One region of the Massilia sp. FBCC-B171 genome, then DNA from elsewhere that is predicted to be linked to it. Evidence: predicted binding sites of a transcription regulator. Region 1 holds the regulator's gene; each other region holds the start of a gene.
The links. Region 1 encodes HrcA, which represses chaperone genes, less so after heat shock. Its sites were predicted from a motif close to TTAGCACTCNNNNNNNNNGAGTGCTAA; they were not measured.
Positions count from the first base shown of each region.

Region 2: groES (co-chaperone GroES) is a predicted target of HrcA. The motif match lies at 5,622-5,648, and genes of this name have one in related genera.
Region 3: rpoH (RNA polymerase sigma factor RpoH) is a predicted target of HrcA. The motif match lies at 5,887-5,913, and genes of this name have one in related genera.

Region 1 is NZ_CP101443.1:365,227-372,728, forward strand. Features, by position in the region: gene pdxA (4-hydroxythreonine-4-phosphate dehydrogenase PdxA) at 1-666, shown strand, start outside; gene rsmA (16S rRNA (adenine(1518)-N(6)/adenine(1519)-N(6))-dimethyltransferase RsmA) at 667-1,443, shown strand; gene NMB41_RS01670 (hypothetical protein) at 1,661-1,852, shown strand; gene NMB41_RS01675 (hypothetical protein) at 2,025-2,702, opposite strand; gene NMB41_RS01680 (hypothetical protein) at 2,722-3,321, opposite strand; gene NMB41_RS01685 (HAD family hydrolase) at 3,540-4,256, shown strand; gene hrcA (heat-inducible transcriptional repressor HrcA) at 4,330-5,349, shown strand; gene fur (ferric iron uptake transcriptional regulator) at 5,428-5,868, opposite strand; gene NMB41_RS01700 (outer membrane protein assembly factor BamE) at 5,948-6,577, shown strand; gene dapB (4-hydroxy-tetrahydrodipicolinate reductase) at 6,585-7,394, shown strand; gene NMB41_RS01710 (barstar family protein) at 7,399-7,502, shown strand, end outside.
Region 2 is NZ_CP101443.1:1,088,139-1,095,640, reverse strand. Features, by position in the region: gene NMB41_RS04900 (LysR family transcriptional regulator) at 1-287, shown strand, start outside; gene lgt (prolipoprotein diacylglyceryl transferase) at 289-1,125, shown strand; gene NMB41_RS04890 (sulfite exporter TauE/SafE family protein) at 1,308-2,111, opposite strand; gene NMB41_RS04885 (GAF domain-containing protein) at 2,111-2,587, opposite strand; gene NMB41_RS04880 (rhodanese-like domain-containing protein) at 2,668-3,006, opposite strand; gene NMB41_RS04875 (hypothetical protein) at 3,017-3,415, opposite strand; gene NMB41_RS04870 (autorepressor SdpR family transcription factor) at 3,412-3,726, opposite strand; gene NMB41_RS04865 (EVE domain-containing protein) at 3,795-4,262, opposite strand; RNA gene ssrS (6S RNA) at 4,336-4,517, opposite strand; gene NMB41_RS04855 (cell division protein ZapA) at 4,564-4,875, opposite strand; gene NMB41_RS04850 (hypothetical protein) at 4,872-5,132, opposite strand; gene groES (co-chaperone GroES) at 5,733-6,023, shown strand; gene groL (chaperonin GroEL) at 6,065-7,502, shown strand, end outside.
Region 3 is NZ_CP101443.1:4,391,940-4,399,441, reverse strand. Features, by position in the region: gene NMB41_RS19925 (PH domain-containing protein) at 1-534, opposite strand, end outside; gene NMB41_RS19920 (quinoprotein dehydrogenase-associated SoxYZ-like carrier) at 734-1,552, shown strand; gene NMB41_RS19915 (quinoprotein relay system zinc metallohydrolase 2) at 1,553-2,479, shown strand; gene NMB41_RS19910 (FAD-dependent oxidoreductase) at 2,482-3,753, shown strand; gene NMB41_RS19905 (IS1595 family transposase) at 3,771-4,742, opposite strand; gene rpoH (RNA polymerase sigma factor RpoH) at 4,873-5,766, opposite strand; gene ftsX (permease-like cell division protein FtsX) at 6,288-7,208, opposite strand; gene NMB41_RS19890 (cell division ATP-binding protein FtsE) at 7,205-7,502, opposite strand, start outside.

The DNA.
Region 1 (7,502 bases):
CAGGCCGGCGTTGCCTTTTCCGGCCACACCGAATACCTGGCTGAAAAAACCCATACCCCGAAGGTGGTCATGATGCTGGCCGGCCAGCCCGCCGGCGGCCAGCCCTATCTGCGCGTGGCGCTGGCCACGACCCATTTGCCCCTGAAGGACGTGCCGGGCGCGATCACGGGCGCGGGCCTGGCCCAGGTGCTGGACATCCTGCACCGTGACCTGCGCGACAAGTTCGGCATCGCTGCGCCGCGCATCCTGGTCACCGGCCTGAACCCGCATGCGGGCGAAAACGGCTACCTGGGGCGCGAGGAAATCGAGGTCATCGCACCCAGCCTGGCGGCGGCGCAGGCGCGCGGCATCGATGCGCGCGGCCCGTACCCGGCCGATACGCTGTTCCAGCCTAAATATTTACAAGACGCCGACTGCGTGCTGGCCATGTACCACGACCAGGGCCTGCCCGTGCTCAAGCACGCGACCTTTGGACGCGGCATCAACGTCACGCTCGGCCTGCCCCTGATCCGCACCTCGGTCGACCACGGCACCGCGCTCGACCTGGCGGCGCAGGGGCTGGGCCTGGCCGATTGCGGCAGCATGGAAGAGGCGATCCGCGCCGCCATGGACATGGTCACGGCCAGTCAGCGCACGGCCAGCCGCACACATTCAACGAAAGATTAAATGAAACACGTAGCACGCAAACGCTTCGGCCAGAACTTCCTGACCGATAAGCTGGTCCTGACCAGCATCATCGACGCGATCGACCCGCGCCAGGGCGAGGCGATGGTCGAGATCGGCCCGGGCCTGGCGGCGATGACGGCGCTGCTATTGAAACAACTCGACCACATGCACGTGGTCGAACTCGACCGCGACCTGGTGGCGCGCCTCGAAAAAGCCTACCCGCGCGAAAAGCTGACCGTGCATTCGGCCGACGCCCTGAAATTCGATTTCGGCGCCCTGCCGGTGCCGGAAGGGCAGAAGCTGCGCATCGTCGGCAACCTGCCGTACAACATCTCGAGCCCGCTGCTGTTCCACCTGGCCGAGTTCGCGCACCTGGTCGAGGACCAGCATTTCATGCTGCAAAAGGAAGTGGTCGAGCGCATGGTGGCCGAGCCCGGCACCAAGGCCTATGGCCGCCTGTCGGTGATGCTGCAATGGCGCTACGACATGTCGCTGCTGTTCATCGTGCCGCCGACCGCCTTCGATCCGCCGCCCCAGGTCGAGTCTGCCATCGTGCGCATGATCCCGACCCGGAACAAGCTCGCCGTCGACGGCGCCACCCTGTCGGCCGTGGTGCAGAAGGCCTTCTCGCAGCGGCGCAAGGTCATTCGCAACTGCGTGGCCGGCATGTTCACCGAAGCGCAATTGGTCGAGGCCGGCATCGATCCGGGCGTGCGGCCGGAGAACGTCAGCCTGGAGCAGTACGTGGCGCTGTCGAATATCCTCAAGCCGGTGTAAGCCACACCAGGCTGGGCGCGGGGCGGGCATCGGCCCCGCTGCGCGCCCCGCAACTCATCCGTGCCGCAGCGCACAAACCCTTCATATCCCCGCTTTATGCGCTTCATCGTGCGCTTTGTGCAGTTCGTCGCAGTCCGATGGAAGGCGACAAGGGCGCTTGCTAAAGTACTCCCATCGAAAGCCGAAACGGCACATATCTCACCGAAGGGAGTCTGAAATGAACGTCCTCAAACACATGGAATCGATGTTCCTGGTCGCTGCACTGGTCGTCGGCGTGAGCACCTACGCCAGCGCCGAGAGCTACAAGGCCCAGGTCCGCGCCAGCGAAATGGTCTCGGTCGGCAACGAGAAAATGGCAATCGTGAAAGTCACCGGCAAGCGCCTCCCGGCCGCCACCAAGTTCGGTTGAGCCGGCTCCCAATAGCGCGGGCAAAAAAAAGCCCGCCGTTGCGGGCGGGCTGAAATCCAATTCTTTTCTGAGGAGAGTTGGAGGAGACAGGTGCAATTATGCTGCACCACAACATATACGTCTAATTTTCTTTAGGAATGATCGACATATATATTGTGAATGTCTCTCTGCCTCAGGTTGCGTTGGTGGTGCAGTTGATGCGAATCGACGCGATGTCCTCGTCGCCCATCTCGCCGGCACCGTTGGTGACGGTGCAGGTCTGGCCTGTTGGCTGCTGCAGGACGGTCACGCCATAGGTCGTTTTGTAGGTGACCTGTGTCGGGAACGTGAAACTGGTTGGATAAAGACCCGTCGCCGTATCCTTGGTCAGCGTCAGCTGATTGCCGCCATTGGTCAGGATCAGCGTGTCCGCTGCCAGGCCCGTGATTTGTCCGCCGATCGTATGGGTGGCCAGGTTGCATACGAACTGTGCATTGATGACGGAGAGGCGGCCAGCCGTATCTGACGTGATGTTGCCTTGCACGTCTGCAGGGCCGCACACCTGATGAGGCGGCTGCTGATAAATCGTTGTGCCGTTCTCGTTCGTGCCGATCGGCTTCAAGGTGATGCTGTAGGCGTCGCCGTAGTCCAGCTGGTTCGGGAAGGCATAGTTAATCGTCGGCACGAGCTTGCCGCTGCCGTCAGTTTGCGGCTGAATGGCGACTTCCATGCCGTTCGTCACAAGGACCAGCGGGCCGTACTGCAGGTTGGTGACCGTTCCGCCAACCGTATATTTCGACGTGCCGCCACCACAGGCCGCAAGGCCCGCTGCCAGGGTCAGCGCGCACAGCGCCAGGATCGATTTTTTCAAATGAGTCTCCACGAAATGATTAAGCGCAGCGCACGACGACGTTGTTGATGTCGGTATCGCGCATGGTGGCGCTTGCGTTCTCGACCGTACAGGTGCGGCCTTCCGGCTGGCGCAGGATGGTGACGCCGTAAGCCAGGTCTTCCGTCACCGGCGCCATGTTGAAGTTGAAGTCGAGGGGGTTGTCGGAACCGGATGGCGCGATCTCCTTGCGGTCGATGCCGTTCACGAGCACCAGGCCGGTCGCGTTGCCGAGGCCGAGGATCTTGCCGCCCAGCGCATGCGTGCGGATCGTGCACGACACGACGACGGTCTCGATGGTGAAGACGGCCTTGCCCGAGCCACTCGAGACAGCGCAATTTTTGATCCCGTCGACATTCGGCGGGACGCTTTTCACCTCGACGTTGTAGCCGGAATCGGTTTCGACGCGGGTCGGGAAGAAAAATCGGCCGGGCGCGTTGACGGCGAGATCGTCGCGGCCATTGTTCGTCAGGACCAGGCCAGGCTTGGTGACGCCGAACGCCGTGCCGCCGACATAGACATCACCGTCGCCGCCGCCGCAGGCGGACAGGCTGAGCGCGCATGCGAGCGCGAGGCCGGCACGCAGGGGGGAACGAATCATAATTTCTCCAAAAAAGGGGAGGGACAAGGCGCGCAAATCGTGAGGCGCCGGACAGCATGGTAGAAGTTTGCCCATCATTTTAGAGCATTTGACAAGGGCCGGGCTCATTAGGCTTTGTATCACGGTGTAACGGGTGGCGTCGGCCTCGCGTCAGCCGCGCACGTTTGCATTTCGCCGCTGGCCTCGCTATGCTGGATCCATCCTCACGACCGCCTGCGATGAAGCCTTCCAACCGCCGCCCCTGGCCCAAAGCCATCCTGTTCGACCTCGACGATACGCTGTGGCCGATCGCGCCCGTCATCGTGCAGGCCGAACAGACCCTGTTCGCGTGGCTTGCCAACAACGCGCCGCGCGTGGCCGAACGCTTCAGCATCGACAGCCTGCGCCAGGCGCGTCTCGAGCTGCTCGCGCGCCGTCCCGAATTCCAGCTCGACCTGGGCGCACTGCGCCGCGCCGGCCTGATCGCCGCCTTCGAGCAGGCCGGAGAAGACGCGGACAAGGTCGAACTGGCCATGACCGAATTCTTCGCCGCCCGCAATGCCGTGATTCCCTACGACGACGTGCTGCCCGGGCTCCTGCGCCTGAAGGGGCGGGTGCTGGTCGGGTCGGTCACGAACGGCAATGCCGACCTGCAGACGATCGGCCTGTCCAACCATTTCCATGTCTCGGTGGCGGCCCCGAGTTTCGGCCGGGCGAAACCGGATGCGTCGATTTTCCACGCTGCCTGCGACGCGCTCGGCGTGGCCGCGCACGACGCCGTCCACGTCGGCGACGACCTGCTGCTCGACGTCCAGGGCGCCCAGCGCGCCGGCCTGCGCGCCGTGTGGATGAACCGCACCGCCAGCCGGCGCCACCTGGAAGAGGGCGTGCAGCCGGATGCGATCGTGGCGAACATGGATGGATTGCTCGACTGGCTCAAGCGCGAACATCGATGAGTGCGCGTTCCGCACAGGGCGTGCCTGAGGGTGCATAATAGACACGCAACCATTCTGCGCGCCTCCACTTCCCATGCAACTTGAACCCCGAGCCCAAACCCTGCTGAAAGCCCTCGTCGAGCGCTATATCGCCGACGGCCAGCCGGTCGGGTCGCGTGCGCTCTCGAAAATTTCCGGCCTCGACCTGTCGCCGGCCACGATCCGCAACATCATGGCCGACCTCGAGGAAATGGGCTATGTCGCCAGTCCCCATACCTCGGCCGGCCGGGTGCCGACGCCGCGCGGCTACCGCCTGTTCGTCGACACGCTGCTGACGGTGCAGCACCTCGACGGCCAGCACGGCGTCGACGCCGGCAGCATGCGCCTGCCGCTCCAGCAGCCGCAAAAAATCATCGCCAACGCGGCGCAGATGCTGTCCTCGCTGACCCAGTTTGCCGGCGTCGTGCAAAGTCCGCGGCGCGAATCGGTGTTCCAGCAAATCGAATTCCTGCGCCTGTCCGAAAAGCGCATCCTGCTCGTCATCGTCGACCCGCGCGGCGACGTCCAGAACCGCCTGCTGCTCACCGAGGTCGACTACACGCCGACCCAGCTGATCCAGTCGGCCAACTACCTGAACCAGAATTTCGCCGGCCTGACCTTCGACGAAGTGCGCATGCGCCTGACGGGAGAATTGCGCCAGCTGCAGGAAAATATCGGCGGCCTGATGCAGACGGCGGTGGAGGCGGGCAGCGAAATGGCCGAGGGCAACAACGAGATGGTCATCTCGGGCGAGCGCAATTTGCTGTCGGTCTCGGACCTGTCCTCGAACATGACTTCGCTGCGCCAGATGTTCGAGATGTTCGAGCAAAAGACCGGCCTCATGCAGCTGCTCGACATGTCGAGCAAGGCCGGCGGCGTGCAGATTTTCATCGGCGGCGAATCGAAGCTGGTGCCGATGGACGAGATGAGCGTGGTCACCGCGCCCTACGAGGTGAACGGCAAGATCGTCGGCACCCTGGGCGTCATCGGCCCGACCCGCATGGCCTACGAGCGGGTGATCCCGATTGTCGACATCACCGCGAAATTACTGTCGAATGCGCTGAGCCATCCCTAGGCCGAGGACCTGCCGTACGATCGCACCAATAAGAAACGGCGCCGCGGCGCCGTTTGTTATTGCGGATGCAAACTGTTCTTAGCTGCCGCTGCCGCCGCGGTGCGGACAGGCCGGCTTGATGCAATGGCCGTAGATTGCCAGCGCATGCTCGGCGATCTTGAAACCGCGTTCGGCGGCGATCCTGTTTTGGCGCGACTCAATTTCTTCGTCGAAGAATTCTTCGACGTGGCCGCAATCGAGGCAGACCAGGTGGTCGTGGTGCGAGCCGGCGTTCAGTTCGTAGATCGCCTTGCCGGTTTCGAAGTGGTTGCGGTTCAAGAGGCCCGCCTGCTCGAACTGGGTCAGCACCCGGTAGACGGTCGCCAGGCCGACGTCCATGTTTTCGGCCAGCAGGATTTTGTAGACGTCTTCCGCCGTCAGGTGCCGCACTTCGCTGTTCTGGAAAATTTCGAGGATCTTCAGGCGCGGCAGGGTCGCCTTCAGGCCGCTCGCCTTCAGGTCGGTAGGACTGTTACTCATGTTTGTTACTCGTAGATGGGCGGAGTGCTTTATGATATAGCGTTTTGGAAGCTCCCGCTTAAACGTTTTGAGGTTACTTATGCGTCTCTTTGATGCCGTTGTTCATCGCGCCAAGGCCCGGGGCACGCTCGCCGCCGCCCTTGCCTGCACGCTTGTATTGTCCGGCTGCGCATCCTGGCGCAACCAGACCAAACCGGCCGCACCGGTGAATACGTCCGCCGCCGCCCTGCAGTCCGACGCCGGCATCTCGGCATCGCTGGCCAATGCTGGTGCGCAAACGACCCAGGGCACGAAACTGCAGAAATTCCTGTGGATCTTCTCGCCTTACCGCCCGGACATCCAGCAAGGCAACTTCGTCTCGGCAGAAATGCTGAGCCAGCTGAAAGTGGGACAAACCCGCGAACAGGTGCGCTTCCTGCTCGGCACGCCGATGCTGATGGACATGTTCCACGCCGACCGCTGGGACTATCCGTTCTACCTCGCGCGCGGCAATGGCGAGCTGACCACCAGCCGCGTCACCATCTATTTCAAGGATGACGTCGTCGAGCGCTTCGAAGGCGGCAACCTGCCGACCGAGCGCGAATACATCGACCGCATCGCCGGTCCCGCCAGGAAGGTCGCCAAGGACGCGAAAAAAGCCGAGGCCATTTCCCGTCCGGTCGAGCCGTCGACCGCGGCCACGCCCGCCACTTCCTCGAACACGCCCTGAGACTGTCATGACGCAACTGAAAATTGCGGTCGCCGGCGCCAGTGGGCGCATGGGCCGCATGCTGATCGAAGCGATCGGCGCCGCTCCCGATGCCGTGCTCGCGGGCGCCCTCGACGTCGCAGATTCTCCCTTCGTCGGCCAGGATGCCGGCGCCTTCTCGGGCCAGCTCACCGGCGTGACGATCGAGTCCGACCTGGCGCGCGCGCTGGGCGACGCCGACTGCCTGATCGATTTCACGCGTCCGGAAGGCACGCTTGAACACCTGGCCTTCTGCGCGGCGAACAATGTCAAGATCGTGATCGGCACCACCGGCTTCGACGACGCCGGGAAAGCGGCCATTGCCGCCGCCGCCGAAAAAATCGCGGTGGTCTTCGCCCCGAACATGAGCGTGGGCGTCAACGTCACCTTGAAACTGCTGGAGATGGCGGCGAAAAGCTTCAATGAAGGCTACGACATCGAGATCATCGAGGCGCACCACCGTCACAAGGTCGATGCCCCGTCCGGCACCGCCCTGAAAATGGGCGAGGTCATCGCCGACGCACTCGGGCGCGACCTGAAGGACTGCGCCGTGTACGGGCGCGAAGGCGTGACCGGCGAGCGCGACCCGTCGACCATCGGCTTTGCCACCGTGCGTGGCGGCGACATCGTCGGCGACCATACGGTACTCTTTGCCGGCACCGGCGAGCGCATCGAAATCACCCATAAATCGAGCAGCCGCGTGACCTACGCACACGGCGCCCTGCGCGGCGCGCGTTTTATTGCGGACAAGGCCAACGGCCTGTACGACATGCAGGACGTGTTGTCCCTGAAAGGATGATCCCATGGCAGTGGCAGAACTGAACGGCGCGGCAATCCTCAACGAAGCGACCTTCTTCGCCGAGAGCCGCAACGCTTTCGGCTTTCACACGGCCTCGGGCGACACGAT
Region 2 (7,502 bases), 720 kb from region 1:
AGAGCGCGCCGAGTCTCTACGACGCCATCCTCAGCTGCTTCCACGAAGCCGGCCTGTCGCCCGAGATCGGCCAGGAAGCGATCCAGATGCAGACCATCGTCAGCCTGGTCTCGGCGGGCATGGGCTTGGCACTTGTGCCACAATCCGTGTCGAACCTGATGCGCCCCGGCGTAGAATACCGTGCCCTGGCCGGCCCGACACCGTTGGTGGAACTGGGCCTGGCCTGGCGCCGCGACAATGCCTCGCCCGTGCTGCGCGGCTTTTTGGAATTACTGAGGAAAAATTAATATGTTGGTACACCCGAATCCGGACCCCGTCGCCATTTCGATCGGCCCGGTCGACATCCACTGGTATGGCCTGATGTACGTGGTCGCCTTCGGCCTGTTCCTGCTGCTGGGGCGCCTGCGCATCAAGCAGCCGCACATCGCCGCGCAGGGCTGGAAGAACGAGGACCTGGACGACATGCTGTTCTACGGCATGCTCGGCGTGGTGATCGGCGGACGCCTGGGCGAAGTGCTGTTCTACCAGCCGGCCCACTTCTTCGCCAATCCGCTCGATATCTTTAAAGTCTGGCAGGGCGGGATGTCCTTCCACGGCGGCTTCCTCGGTGTGCTGATCGCGATGGCGCTGTGGGCGCGCAAGGCCAAGCGCAACGTGCTCGACGTGTACGACTTCATCGTCCCGATGGTGCCGCTCGGTTATGCCGCCGGCCGCCTCGGCAACTTCATCAACCACGAACTGCCGGGCCGCATCGCCGACCCGAGCCTGCCGTGGGCGATGCTCTGGCCCGTCGATGGCATGCGCACCCCGCCGATCTACCTCGAAGGCCTGCGCCACCCGTCGCCGCTGTACCAGATGATCATCGACGGCATCGTCGTGTTCCTGATCCTGTGGCCCTTCGCACGCAAGGCACGTCCGCGCCTGGCGGTCGGCGCGATGTTCACCCTGCTCTATGGCTGCGCGCGCTTCTTCACCGAATACTTCCGCGTGCCCGATTGGGAAACGACGGTGGCCGGCATGACCATCACCTCGGGCCAGGTCCTGTCGCTGCCGATGATCGTGGCGGCGCTGATCATGCTGGGCTGGGCGTATTCGCGCGATGGGAAGGCGCCGGTCAGGGCCTAAGGTTTTGTAGGGTGGTGCGGGCGCAAGCTTGCACCTGCGGCCTTGAAATATCGCTCGCGACATCAAGCGAAGACGTGTTTCTCGTCCGCAGAATAGTTTGCGAGCGATACCTCACTGCCAACGACTGCGGACACGTACGTAACGCGTGGGCACGGCGTGCCCCACCCTACGGTGCACCGCCGTTATTGAAACGCCTTCCAGAACATGTACGTGGCCAGCGTATATAAAATCACCGCAAACACCTTCTGCAGCCGGCGCACCGGCATCCGGTGCGCCGTACGCGCCCCCAGCGGCGCCATCGTCACGCTGGCGGCCACGATGATCAAGAGCGCCGGCAGATAGATGTAGCCCAGCGAATAGTCGGGCAAGCCCGGCTCGCCCCAGCCATAGAACACGTTCGCCACCGTCCCGGCCAGCGCAATCGGAAAGCCGAGCGCGGCGCTAGTGGCGACGGCGCTGTGGATACGCACGCCGCACCAGGTCATGAAGGGCACGGAGATAAAACCGCCGCCCGCCCCCACCAGTCCCGCCAGGATGCCGATCAGGCCGCCTGCGGCGAACATGCCTGGCGTGCCGGGCAGGTCGCGCGCCGCGGCCGGCTTCTTGTTGATGAGCATCTGCGTGGCCGAGAAGGCGACGAAGGCGCCGAAGAACCAGGCCAGGGTCGAGGCCGTCATCTGCTTGCCGATATACGGGCCGATCATCGACCCCACCACGATGCCTGGCGCGAGCAGCTTGACGATGCGCCAGACCACCGCGCCATGCTTGTGATGCGCGCGCACCGAGGACAGCGAGGTGAACATGATGGTGGCGAGCGAGGTAGCGATCGCCATGTGCACGACCAGCGCGTCCGGCACGTCGCGCGCGGTGAGCACCATGGTAATGAAAGGCACCAGGATCATGCCGCCGCCGATGCCGAGCAGGCCGGCGGCGAAACCGCCGAACGCGCCCATGGCCAGCAAGGCCAGGATCATCAGCGGGTCCATCAGGCGCGCGCGTTCACAGGCGCATCGGTGGCCTTGAGCTGCTTCGAAATCAACTCGGCAAACAGCCGCATCGTCGTGACCGTGGTCTTGTTGCTCAGCGATGCAGGGGCAGGATCGAGGCCGCACAGCGTGCCGAAATAGCTGCCGCAGGGTCGAAACAGGGGAACCGAGAAATAGCTCTGGAACCCATACCGGCGCGGGATAGGGTGCTCCCGGTATTGCGCGCTGTCGTCAACACAGTCGATGACGATCGCCAGTCCCGTATCGCGCACGTCCTCGCACAGTGTGGTGGTGACGTCGAGCGGGTCGCCCGGCTTCAGGCCGACCTTGAGGCGGTCGAGCACCGCGCAGGCGGTCCATGTGGTTTCGGTGACGTGGGCGACACAAATCAAACCCAGCCCGGTCAGCTCAGCCAGGGTGTGCAGGATATCGGGGACGGCACGGATGGCCTGGATCTCTTCGACACAAGACTGCATTACGGTTGTCAACGACTGCTCCGGATGATGATTGGTAGATGCAGAATCCTAACATCACCGGGCGGCCCCGACAGGCGAATTCAATCGCCGCTGTCGGTCGGCAGTCCCGCCCCAAGCCAGCCGGAGATTCCCGCCGACATGACGCGGACATCGGTGTAGCCCAGCTTCCCGGCACGCCGCGCCGCGTTCGGCGCCTTGCGGCACAGCGGGTTCGAACAATAGAAGACAAGCGGCGTGGCGGGTTCGGGCGGCAGCAGCGCGGCATCGAAGTCCGGCACCAGGTTGACTGCGCCCGGGACCCGCGCCTGACGCCAGGCGTGGCGCGCGTTCAGGTCGAACACGGCGAGGCCGCCCTGCCCCAGCCGCTGCTGCACGTCGCGCGGCGCGATCGATTTCAAGCCCATCAGCATGGCGAACATGGGCTTCTCCTTAACCGCGCGCGGCGCTGGCACCGACGCCGAGGCAGCGCAGCACCGCCGCCGTCAGGGCCACGGCCAGGATCGCGCCGCCGACCAGGTGCATCAGCACGGGCGGCGCCAGCAGCATCGCGAGGATATAGCCGAGTCCGCCCAGCACCAGGCTCCAGCCGGCGAAGCGGCGCGCCGCCTGTTCGGCTGCGGGAGGACAGCGCAGGCGCGCCATGCTGGTGAGCGACTTGGGAATCACGTTCGCAAACACGAGCACAACCAGGCCCAGCATCACGCCGGTCAGGCGCTGCGCCCATTCGAAGGATAAATATTCGGGCGCGGCCCATTTCAGGGCGGCGGACGTCGCCACGATCAGCACCGCGGCAAACAGCGCGCGGCCCAGCGGGAAAGCGGTTTTCATGACTTCTCCTCGTTCGATTCAGCTGTGGGATGGCCGTCGTCCGGCCGCGTGACCTGCAATCCAAAGGTTTGCGCAAACGCGAGCAGCGCTTCTTCGAGCACCGACAATTTGAGGCGGTAGGTAACGTTGCGCCCCTGCTTCTCGGCTTCGATCAGGTCTGCATTGACGAGCACGGCGAAGTGCGCCGACATGGTGGGCTTGGAGACGTCGAACATCTCGGCAAGTTCCCCCGCACCGATGGGTCCGGCCTGCAGCAGTTGCAGGACCTTGCGGCGGGTCGGGTCGGACAGGGCTTTGAAGACTGTGCTCATGTGATCGATTATTAGCTAATCATCTAACTATTGCAAGCACTTTCGCGCGGTTCGTGCGCGATGCCGGATCAGCCTTTGCAGCGAATCAATTTGAGGATCGCATCCCACTGCCCGCTCGTCACCGGCGAAATCGACAGGCGGCTGCCTTTCTGCAGCAAGACCATGTCTTCCAATGCGCCCATTGCGCGCATTTCCGCCAGCGGCAAATAGCGCCCCTTTTCTTTCGCGCGCACGTCGACCGATATCCAGCGCGGTTGCGCCTGCGTCGCTTTCGGATCGAAGTATTTGCCGCTGGTGTCGAATTGGCTGGCGTCCGGATAAGGACCGCTCACCACTTCGGCGATTCCCGCAACGCCGGGAACGGCGCAACTGGAGTGATAAAACAGGATGCCGTCGCCGACCTGCATCGCGTCGCGCATGAAATTACGGGCCTGATAATTGCGCACGCCGAACCAGGCGACGGTCTGCCCGGGGGCCGCGAGAACGTCGTCGAAACTGACTTCATCGGGCTCGGATTTCATCAACCAGTAACGCATCGCATCCTGCTCACAAAATAAAAAACGCATAAAAAAACGGCTGCGTGCATATGCCCGCAACCGCTTTCTCGAATAGTGCCCCGCCTGTGCCGTTTTTTGCCGGCATCCCGAACCTAATGGCTCAAGGTGGTCACAGTCAGTTCAATTTCGGGTTCGTCGAACAAGCGACGCTCACGCCCATCAAACACTATCCCGCAACCTATGCATGTAAATGGTTCAAGGAATATATGGCAATCTCGAACACCGCAGGGTGAGACGGAGTTTACTCCCTTGAAGCCTCATGTCAAACGAATTTGGCCGCTCAGGATAAATTTTCTTGCGGCGCCAAGGCCTGGTCGAGGACGCTGTGCATCACTTCGAGTTTTTGCTTGACTTCGAGCATAGTCATGTCGGAGAGCGGGCCTTGCGGCGACTTGACCGACAGGAATTCCGCAGCGACGCTGAGCGCGGCCATGACGGCGATGCGGTCGTTGCCCTTCACTTTTCCCGAGTCGCGCAGCGCGGTCATCTTGCCGTCGAGATAGCGCACGGCGTCGCGCAGGGTGGCCTGCTCGCCTTCCTTGCAAGCCAGGCGGTAAGGCTGGCCCATGATCGTCACATCCAGGTAAATCATCGGGCGGCCTCGGTATCTTCGATGGATTCGGCGTCTTCTTCATGATCGGTGTCCGGCGCGGCTTCCGGCGCGGGCAATTGCTCGATCACGGCTTCGACCCGGTGCTGGACCTCGACAATACGCTCGACGAGCGCCATGTTTACTTCATTGAGCACCAGATTGGTCTGGCGCAGTTGCGCATTCTCGCTGCGCAGCGACACGACCAGCTCTGCGAGCCGCTCGATCTTGTCGGATAAGTCTTGGAATTCGGAAATCATTCGTAACTATAGGTCTGATAAGGTTTGACAGTCAACAGGATAGCGTGTTGTGCGCCCGGGGGTTGGTTCTTGCCGGACGCCTACGCGCTCAGGCCTAGCGCGCCTTCAAATACCTGCCCGGGTCGAAATCGGCGATATCGATCTTGCCGAAGTCCCTGGGCGGCACGTGGACCTGCGTCTCCCAGCTGCGGCATGCGCCCGCAGGCTTGCGAGGTGGCAGGCAAGAACACATTATTTAGGATGGCGCTAAAAATAAAGGCACCAGGTTTTCTTCCTTGAATAGCACGTTTCAGCCGGTCTTTTGATCTTGATCAATTTACCCCCAACGGTGCGTCAAGCCCCGTAGGTTCGGTGCTAGTCTCTCCGCTTTCTGCCTTCACCATGGCAAGGAAAGCATCTCATCCAGCGTGCATGATTTGCGCCCCATCAAGCCTGTAAAGTTTATTTCGCAACATGGCTGCTTGAAATACCCCTATATCGTCCCTATAATTAGCACTCGTTAGCTGAGAGTGCTAACAACTCTTTCAAGCCGCAACGTAGCAACGAGGCGGCGACCGAAGTCAACAACAGCTAGTCCACACACTGAATAAGGAGTTCTGCATGAACCTTCGCCCATTGCACGATCGCGTCATCGTCAAGCGTCTCGACCAGGAAACCAAGACCGCCTCCGGCCTGATCATCCCTGATGCTGCCGCCGAAAAACCGGACCAGGGCGAGATCCTGGCTGTCGGCAACGGCAAGGTCCAGGAAAACGGCTCGCTGCGCGCCCTGGAAGTCCAGGTCGGCGATCGCGTCCTGTTCGGCAAGTACTCGGGCCAGACCGTCAAGGTCGATGGTCAAGAGCTGCTGGTGATGCGTGAAGAAGACATCATGGCCGTGTTGGTCAAGTAATTCTCTTTCAGAATATCCTCGAATAAATCGGAGAACTAAAAATGGCAGCTAAAGAAGTAATTTTCGGCGACGCAGCGCGCGCCAAAATGGTTGAAGGCGTCAACATCCTCGCCAACGCAGTCAAAGTCACCCTGGGTCCTAAAGGCCGCAACGTCGTGCTCGACCGCGCCTTCGGTTCGCCAACCGTCACCAAGGACGGCGTGTCGGTCGCGAAAGAGATCGAACTCAAAGACAAGCTCATGAACATGGGCGCGCAGATGGTCAAGGAAGTCGCATCGAAGACCAGCGACAACGCCGGCGACGGCACCACCACCGCCACCGTGCTGGCACAAGCCATCGTGCGCGAAGGCATGAAGTTCGTTGCCGCCGGCATGAACCCGATGGACCTGAAGCGCGGCATCGACAAGGCAGTTGCTGCCACCGTCGAAGAGCTGGCCAAGATCTCGCGTCCATGCACCACCACCAAGGAAATCGCCCAGGTCGGCGCCATTTCCGCGAACTCGGACTACTCGATCGGCGAGCGCATCGCTGAAGCGATGGAAAAAGTCGGCAAGGAAGGCGTCATCACCGTTGAAGACGGCAAGTCGCTGAACGACGAACTCGACATCGTCGAAGGCATGCAGTTCGACCGCGGCTATCTGTCGCCATACTTCATCAACAACCCGGACAAGCAAGTCGCCATCCACGACAATCCATTCGTCCTGCTGTGCGACAAGAAGATCTCGAACATCCGTGACCTGCTGCCGGTACTGGAACAAGTCGCGAAAGCCGGCCGTCCACTGGTCATCGTCGCTGAAGACATCGACGGCGAAGCGCTGGCGACCCTGGTCGTCAACAACATCCGTGGCATCCTGAAGACCGTCGCTGTCAAAGCGCCAGGCTTCGGCGACCGCCGCAAGGCCATGCTGGAAGACATCGCTGTCCTGACCGGCGGCCAGGTCATCGCTGAAGAAGTCGGCCTGACCCTGGAAAAGGTCACGCTGGCAGAACTCGGCCAGGCCAAGCGCATCGAAGTCGGCAAGGAAAACACCATCATCATCGACGGTGCCGGCGCTGCTGAAAACATCGAAGCGCGCGTCAAGATGGTGCGCGTCCAGATCGAAGAAGCGACCTCGGACTACGACCGCGAAAAGCTGCAAGAGCGCGTGGCCAAGCTGGCCGGCGGCGTTGCCGTGATCAAGGTTGGCGCTGCTACCGAAGTCGAAATGAAGGAAAAGAAAGCACGCGTCGAAGATGCGCTGCACGCTACCCGCGCTGCGGTTGAAGAAGGCATCGTGCCAGGCGGCGGCGTTGCCCTGCTGCGTGCCCGTGCTTCGATCAACATCAAGGGCGACAACCCTGACCAGGAAGCCGGCATCAAGATCGTCCTGCGCGCAATGGAAGAGCCGCTGCGCATGATCGTCCAGAACGCTGGCGAAGAGCCATCGGTCGTCGTCGCAGCAGTCCTGGCCGGCACCGGCAACTACGGCTACAACGCCG
Region 3 (7,502 bases), 1.5 Mb from region 1:
GGCCGCCAGCAGTTCGCCGTATTGGCTCACCAGGCTGCCCGCGCCCGGGGCGATATTGAGCTTGTGGACGGACGCGGTGGCGTCGAGCGTGCGCAAGGCATTGTCGCGGCAGACGGCATCGCGCTGCTGCTGTTTTCCAATCGAGATCAAGGCTTTGTAGATGTCCTTGAGCTGCTCGATGAAGGCCTTCTTGACGTCGATCGAGAACACCGTGTTATCGAGTTTGAATTTGAGCTCGATGTCCATGTCCAGCGTGCCTGCCGTTTCGATGCTGACGCTCGACACCAGGTGCGATGCGTAATCGTAGCGCTTGATCGAGCGCTTCGACGACACTGCCGAGTCGCCGTCCACATGGATCAGCGCGAGATTGGTGAAGCAGTACTCGTCCTTCTTGCTTTTGATGAGAAAGAAGATCTGCTCGCCGTCTTCGCTGAACAGGTAATCGTCGGCATCGACCTTGCTGTATTCAGCCGGTCCGACGATGACGCCGATATCGCTGATGCCCAGTGCTTCCGCCGCCAGTTTCTTGAACATGATCGTCCTTGTGTGAGGGAAAGTAGTGACATTAGCACTAATTAGTTAAGGGAAACAGGAGGAGGGCCATCCCGATCCGCGACACTGCTTTGCGCATGCAAGGGTGTCATGCGTTATAGTCATCATTGCGACGCGTGCAGCCTGGCGTGCCGGATCGAGCAGAAACATCGTGCATCCACCATGGATACAGGTTGATTTTATGAAAAATCGTCACCACGGCAAGCGCCGCCTGATTCTTTCTCTCGGCCTGGGGGCGCTGGCCTTGCCGGTGTGTCCGCAGTGGGCGCTCGCCCAGGCGGCCGGCACGTCCTGGAGCGCATTGCAGCAGGCTCACTTCCCGGGCAAGACACTGCAGGAGGCGCCCTTCATCCACTTGACCGCGCCCTCGCGCGCGCCCAGCGGCGAACAGGTGCCCTTCGCGTTCAGCATCGACCACCCGATGACGGCGAGCCGTTACATCAAGTCGGTCACCCTGTTCGTCGATGAAAATCCGGTGCCCCTGACGGCGGTCTTTCACTTCAACCCGCAGAGCGGCAAGGCCGAGCTGTCCACCAGGATCCGCTTTGAATCCGATTCGCTGGTACACGTCGTTGCCGAAGCGAGCGATGGCAAGCTGTATGTGAATTCAACCACCGTGAAAGCCTCCGGCGGTTGCGGCGGTCCGGTCGGGGGAGACAATGCGGCAGCGCTGGCCGCAGCAGGGAAAATGAAGATCGCGCTCGACGGGCCATTCAGGCGCGGACAGGTCAGCAAAGCCAGGCTCCTGATCAAGCATCCGATGTACACGGGTTTGCAGCGCGACCTGAACACGCACGGCTACCGACCGGCGTTTTATATCGACAAGATCGACGTCAGCTTCAACGGCAAGCCGGTACTGGCGGCCGATACCGCAATCGGCATCAGCGAAGATCCCTTCATCCAGTTCGGCTTCCTCGCCGACCAGCCCGGCGACCTGCAAGTCGTGATACGCGACAACCGCGGCGCCACCTTCCGCCAATCCTTCGCCGTCGGAGGCTAGATGCGCTGGCTCCTCGTGGCCTGGCTGTTGGCCGCTGTCGCCGCGCAGGCCGGCGCGGCGCCGCTGCGCGTCGACCAGGTCGCACCCGGCGTGTACGTGCACATCGGGAAGCATCAGGATTTCGAGGATGGGTACGATGGCGATATCGCCAACATCGGCTTCGTGGTCGGCAGCGAGGCGGTCGCCGTCATCGATACCGGCGGCTCCTACGCCGTCGGCATGGCCCTGAAAGAAGCGGTGCGCGCCGTCACGCGGCTGCCGATTCGCTATGTGATCAATACGCATGGACACCCCGACCACGTCTTCGGCAACGCCGCCTTCATCGATGCCGCTGACGGCATGCAGCCGCAATTCATCGGCCATGCCATGCTGGCGCAGGCGATGGGCGCACGCAGCGACGCCTATATGCGCAACCTCAAAAAGCAGCTGGGAGAAGCGGCGGCGCACCAGAGCCGGCTGGTCCCGCCGAGCATCGCCGTGCAGGACCGCCTGAGCCTGGACCTGGGCCGGCGCAGGCTCGAGTTACAAGCCTGGCCGAACGCGCATACCAACCATGATCTCACCGTGCTCGATAGCGCCAGCGGCACCCTGTGGACGGGCGATTTGCTCTTTATCGAGCGTACCCCTTCCATCGACGGCGACGTCAAGGGCTGGCTCGCTGCGATCGAGCGTTTGCAGCAGCTGCCGGCAGCGGCCACCATTCCCGGACACGGCCCCGTCACCCGCGATAAAAACGGGGCGCTGGCCAGGCAGCGCGACTACCTGGCGGCCTTGCTGCGCGACGTTCGCGCCGGCATAGGACAGGGCAGCGGCATGAGCGAGACGATGGAGAAAGCCGCCGCCGCCGAACGCGGGCGCTGGCAATTGTTCGACGTCGTCAACCGGCGCAACGTCAACCTGCTGTATCCCGCCCTGGAATGGGAATAAGGATGCGCAGGCGCGAGGTGCTTGCATACGCCCTGGCCGGAACGGCCTGGCCAGCGCTGGCCGGGGCATTCGGCAAGCGCGGCCGATCCGGCCATGCGAGGCTGGGGCGGGTGGTTGTCGTGGGCGCCGGGTATGGCGGCGCGACCGCGGCCAGGTATCTGCGCAGCCTGAGTGGCGGGCGCATCGAGGTCATCCTGGTCGACCAGAACGCCGCGTTCACCTCTTGCCCGGTGAGCAACCGCGTGCTGGGTGGCCAGAGAACGCTCGAGCAGCTGACCTTTGGCTACGATGCGCTGCGCCAGCAGCATGGCATCACATTCCTGCGCGGCAGCGTGACGGCAATCGATGCAGATAAACAGCGCATCGTCCTGGCAAGCAAGGAAACGCTGGCCTACGACCGCCTGGTCCTGGCCCCCGGCATCGACTTCATCTACGACGACTTTCCGCAGCTCGCGGACGCACAGCAGCAGATCCCGCATGCCTGGAAAGCGGGGCCGCAAACGCGCAACCTGCACCGGCAGCTGCTCGCCATGCCCAATGGCGGCGTGTTCACGATCGTGGTGCCGCCGCAGCCCTATCGTTGCCCGCCCGCGCCGTATGAGCGTGCCTGCCTGGCCGCGTTCTACCTCAAGAAGCACAAGCCGCGCTCCAAGGTCATTGTGCTCGATGCCAATCCCGTGATTACGTCGAAACGCGCGCTGTTCGAACGGGCATGGCGCGATCTGTATCCGGGCATGATCGACTACATGCCCGGCAGCGAGTTGCAGCAGGTCGAGGTGGCGAACAAAACGGTGAGGACGGCCTTCGATACGGTCAGGTCGAACGTGCTGAACATCATTCCGCCCCAGCGGGCCGGCAGGATTGCGCTTGATTGCGGCCTGGCGAATATCGAGCGGCGCTGGTGCGAGGTCGACTTCCTCACCTATGCATCGGCGGTCTCGCCGCACATTCACGTGATCGGCGACGCGATCGACTCCGGCTTGCCCAAGTCGGCGCACATGGCCAATGCCCAGGCGAAGATCTGCGCGCGCGCCATCGTCGACCTGATGCTGGGACAGGCGCCCGACCCGGCGCCGGCCTTTGCCAACACCTGCTACAGCTATATCGACGACAGGCAGGCCATGCACATTTCGACGCTGTATCGCTACGATGCGGCGAAAAAGAGCATGCAGGCGGACGGCGCAAGCAATCTGTCGGAGCACGCGTCGGCGCGGGAAGGGATCGATGCCGATGCCTGGGCGCAGCGGATCTGGAGCGATGTGCTCGGCCCATAAAAAAGGCGCTGTTCGCGTTAAGTGTGGAATTCCGCCTGGCGCCCAATGCCCAGCGCCGCCCGTAGCAATTTCTCTGGCGTGCCGATGCGCCCGCCATCGAGCGCCCAGCGCCAGCCCAGGTAATTAGTCAAATAGCGACTGGCCACGCCACGAAACGGCTGCAGCCAGCCGCGCAGCCGGCTGTGGTAGCTGTTGACGTTCTGCACGTGGATGGCACCGCGCACCCGGACTCCGGCTTTCAGGTTGACCGCTTCGTGGGTGATGCCGGCCTGCCGTGCGAAGGCCCGGTAGGCGGGATGGCCGTCGGACACCAACAGGACATCGCGCTCCAGGCGCGGCAGCAGGTGCTGGTGCAATTGCGCCAGCGTTAATGCTCCGTTGCCGGGAACCCAGTCCAGGGTCTGGCCGGTGCGATCCCGGGCCACCAGCACGCACACCTGCTCGTTCGATATTCCTCGTTTTGTGGCTTTTCCGCCGCGCTTGCGTGGCGGGCGATCGAGCGTGCGCGATCCCTTGTGCGACTCCAGTACATACATTTCGTCCGCCTCGGCAATGCCGCCCAGGCATTGCGGCCGGTCGTCCTTGCTGACTTTCAGGAAGCGGTGGCGCCAGCGAAAACTGGTGGCGCCGGCCACGCCTAGATCGGTAGCGGTGCGGCGGATGCTGCGCGAGTCGAGCATGCCGCCCAGGTAATCGACCCATCTCTCCTTGTGGCGCAGGCGCGCCAGCGCCGTGCCGGTCAGGGCGTTGCAGGTGCGGCCGCAGTCCTTGCAGCGATAGCGCTGCAGGCCGTGCGCGCGCCCGTGCCGGTGGAGTTGGCGCGAATGGCAGCCTGGACAGGCGATCCGCTGCGCCGCGGCCTGCTCGATCAGGTCGACAGCCTGGTCGCGTTTGGCCGCCGGCACGAGCAGCCCAAGCAGGCGCTCGCGCTGGCGCCGGGTCAGCGCTGGAAGTTGCTTGAGAAAGTGATCGAACGGACGTGCTCGCATGGCTTCTCCGGTCTAATTACGGTCGAGGTTGGACCTCAGCCGTTCCGGAAAATTCCACACTTAACGCGAACAGCGCCAATAAAAAGGCGGCCCTCGCGGGGCCGCCGTGTCCTGCTCGATGCCTGGCTGCTTACACAAACGCCGCCAGCGCACCTTTCATCTTTTTCAATGCCGCCGACTCGATCTGGCGAATCCGCTCGGCCGACACGCCGAACTCTTCAGCCAGCGTGTGCAGGGTCGCACCCGAGCCGTCGTCATTCGCCAGCCAGCGCGCTTCGACGATGCGGCGCGAACGCGGGTCGAGCTTGCCCAGCGCCGTTTCCAGGCCTTCGGACTGCAGGCGCGTGACCTGCTCGGCTTCCAGCACCTTGGTCGGCTCCTGCATGTCCGACGACAGGTAGGCAATCGGCGAGAACTTGTCGTCTTCGTCGTCGGTCGGCGCTTCCAGGGCGATGTCGCGGCCCGAGAGGCGGGTTTCCATCTCGATCACTTCTTCGCGCTTGACGTCGAGCAGCTTGGCCAGGTCGTCGACCTGGGTCGGGGTCATCGCGTCCAGGCCCACCTTGTTGCTGCGCAGGTTGAAGAACAGCTTGCGCTGGGCCTTGGTCGTGGCGACCTTTACCAGGCGCCAGTTCTTCAGGATGTATTCGTGCATCTCGGCCTTGATCCAGTGCATGGCGTACGACACCAGGCGCACGCCCTGGTTCGGGTCGAAACGCTTCACGGCTTTCATCAGGCCGATATTGCCTTCCTGGATCAGGTCAGCGTGCGGCAGCCCGTAGCCCAGGTAGCCACGCGCAATCGACACCACCAGGCGCAGGTGCGACAGCACCAGTTTTTGCGCGGCGTCCAGATCGTTCGCGTCCCGCAGCCGCTTGGCCAGCGAGACCTCTTCCTCGTGGGTCAGCATCGGCAGACGGTTGACGGCGGAAATATACGCGTCGATATTACCGAGCTGCCCAGTGAAACCGAGGTTCAGGGCACGATTGCTGGTCGGAACCAATGCGGATTGTGCGGACATCATTTTTCCCCGTAGAGTAATCTTTACTGCATCCATTCAGTCGACCGGGACATCCCGGAAGCTGTGCGCGACGGCGCGCAGGATACGTTGCAAACCTTGTTTACCTTCGCTTGAGCACATATATTAGCACTCCCCCTGTGAGAGTGCCAGCGACCCCCCGGAAACGGCAGGGCGTTTAAGTTTCGTCAAAGTATTTCTTTTGAGAATCGAAAACCTGCGATTTACTGTAGAGCAGAGCCCTGCATAACTGTTGAGATAGATCAAATGTGCCGGGCTTGCGGCAGCGGACAGGGCTCAGGTTACGGGTTCAAGACGACCGTTTTCTGTTAGTTGGCGCACCGAGGAGGGCGATCGTCAGGTGCGTGCGCCGATGTCTGGCGTGATGGCGGCGCGTATGCCTACAAACGCGGGCGTGAAAAATTGTGGAAATGCACCATATGCGCCGGCGGCGTTCAAGCCCCCATTGAAAACGGGCGATACAGCCTGCGCCATATCGCCCGTCGCTTGCATTCGAAAAGAAACGTTCAGCGCATGCGCGCCAGATGCCGTTGCACCGATAGCAAGGCGCCGGTCAAACCCAATCCCGCGCTGATGGCCAGCAAGCCGCCCGCCTCGAGCGCGCCCAGCGGCGCCAGCTGGAATTCCGAGGCATACAGCCGCGCAAACTCGGCAATGGCGCCGTTCAGGGGATTCAGGCCCAGCATGACCGCGCCCAGGGCCACCGCGCCGGCGCACAGGCCCAGCAGGGCGCCCGTGTAATAGAAAGGCCGGTGGATGAAATTATCGGTCGCGCCCAGCAGCTTGGAGACGGCGATTTCCTCGCGCTGGGTCAGCACCTGCAGGCGGATCGTGTTGAACACGACCGCGATCACGACCACGCCCAGCGTGATGGCCAGCAGCAGCAGCGCCAGGCGCAGGATGCCGAGCAGGGCGGCCAGGCGCTTGACCCAGGCCGAATCGACCTGCACGGTATCGACCTGGGGCAGGGCGCTCATCTGCTCGACGATGCCGTCGACGCGCGCGGCGTCCAGCGCGGTGGTGAAGCCTTCCAGCCGCATCACATAGCTGTCGGGCAGCGGATTGCCGCCCAGCGCATCGAGCGCGTCGGACAGGCCACTGCGCTCCTTCAGGTCGTCGAGCGCCTGCTCGCGCGGCACGAATTCGATGCGGGCCTGGCTGCCCTGCAGGATCTGGCGCAGCTGCGGCTCCAGCGACTGCGCTTCCTCGCGCGTGGCCTCCGGTTTCACGAACAGGCTCACTTCCGGATCGACCGAAAGCTGTTCCGACATCGGGCGTACGTTGTCGAGCAGGGTGATGCCGGCAAACGGCAGCGCCAGCGCGACGGCGACGACGACGACGTTGAAAAGGAAGCTGCCCGGCGCCTTGCGCACGGTGGTGAGCGCCGAGCCGAGCGCGAAACGGTGCTCGCGTAACCACGGGCTCATGCGGCGCTCCCGACACGGTCGCCAGGGACGAGCTGGCCATGTTCGAGCCGGATCACGCGTCCCGCGCGGTCCAGCACTTCTTCGTCATGGGTCGAAATCAGGCAGGTCACGCCCACCGAGTGGAAGGCGCGCAAGGCGTCGAGCACCTTGTCCGCCGCCACGCGGTCGAGATTGGCCGTCGGTTCGTCGGCCAGGATGATCTGCGGCCGGTTGACGATGGCACGGGCGATCGCCACCCGCTGCTGCTCGCCGCCGGACAGTTCCAGCGGATACGCTTTCGCGCGGTCGAGCAGG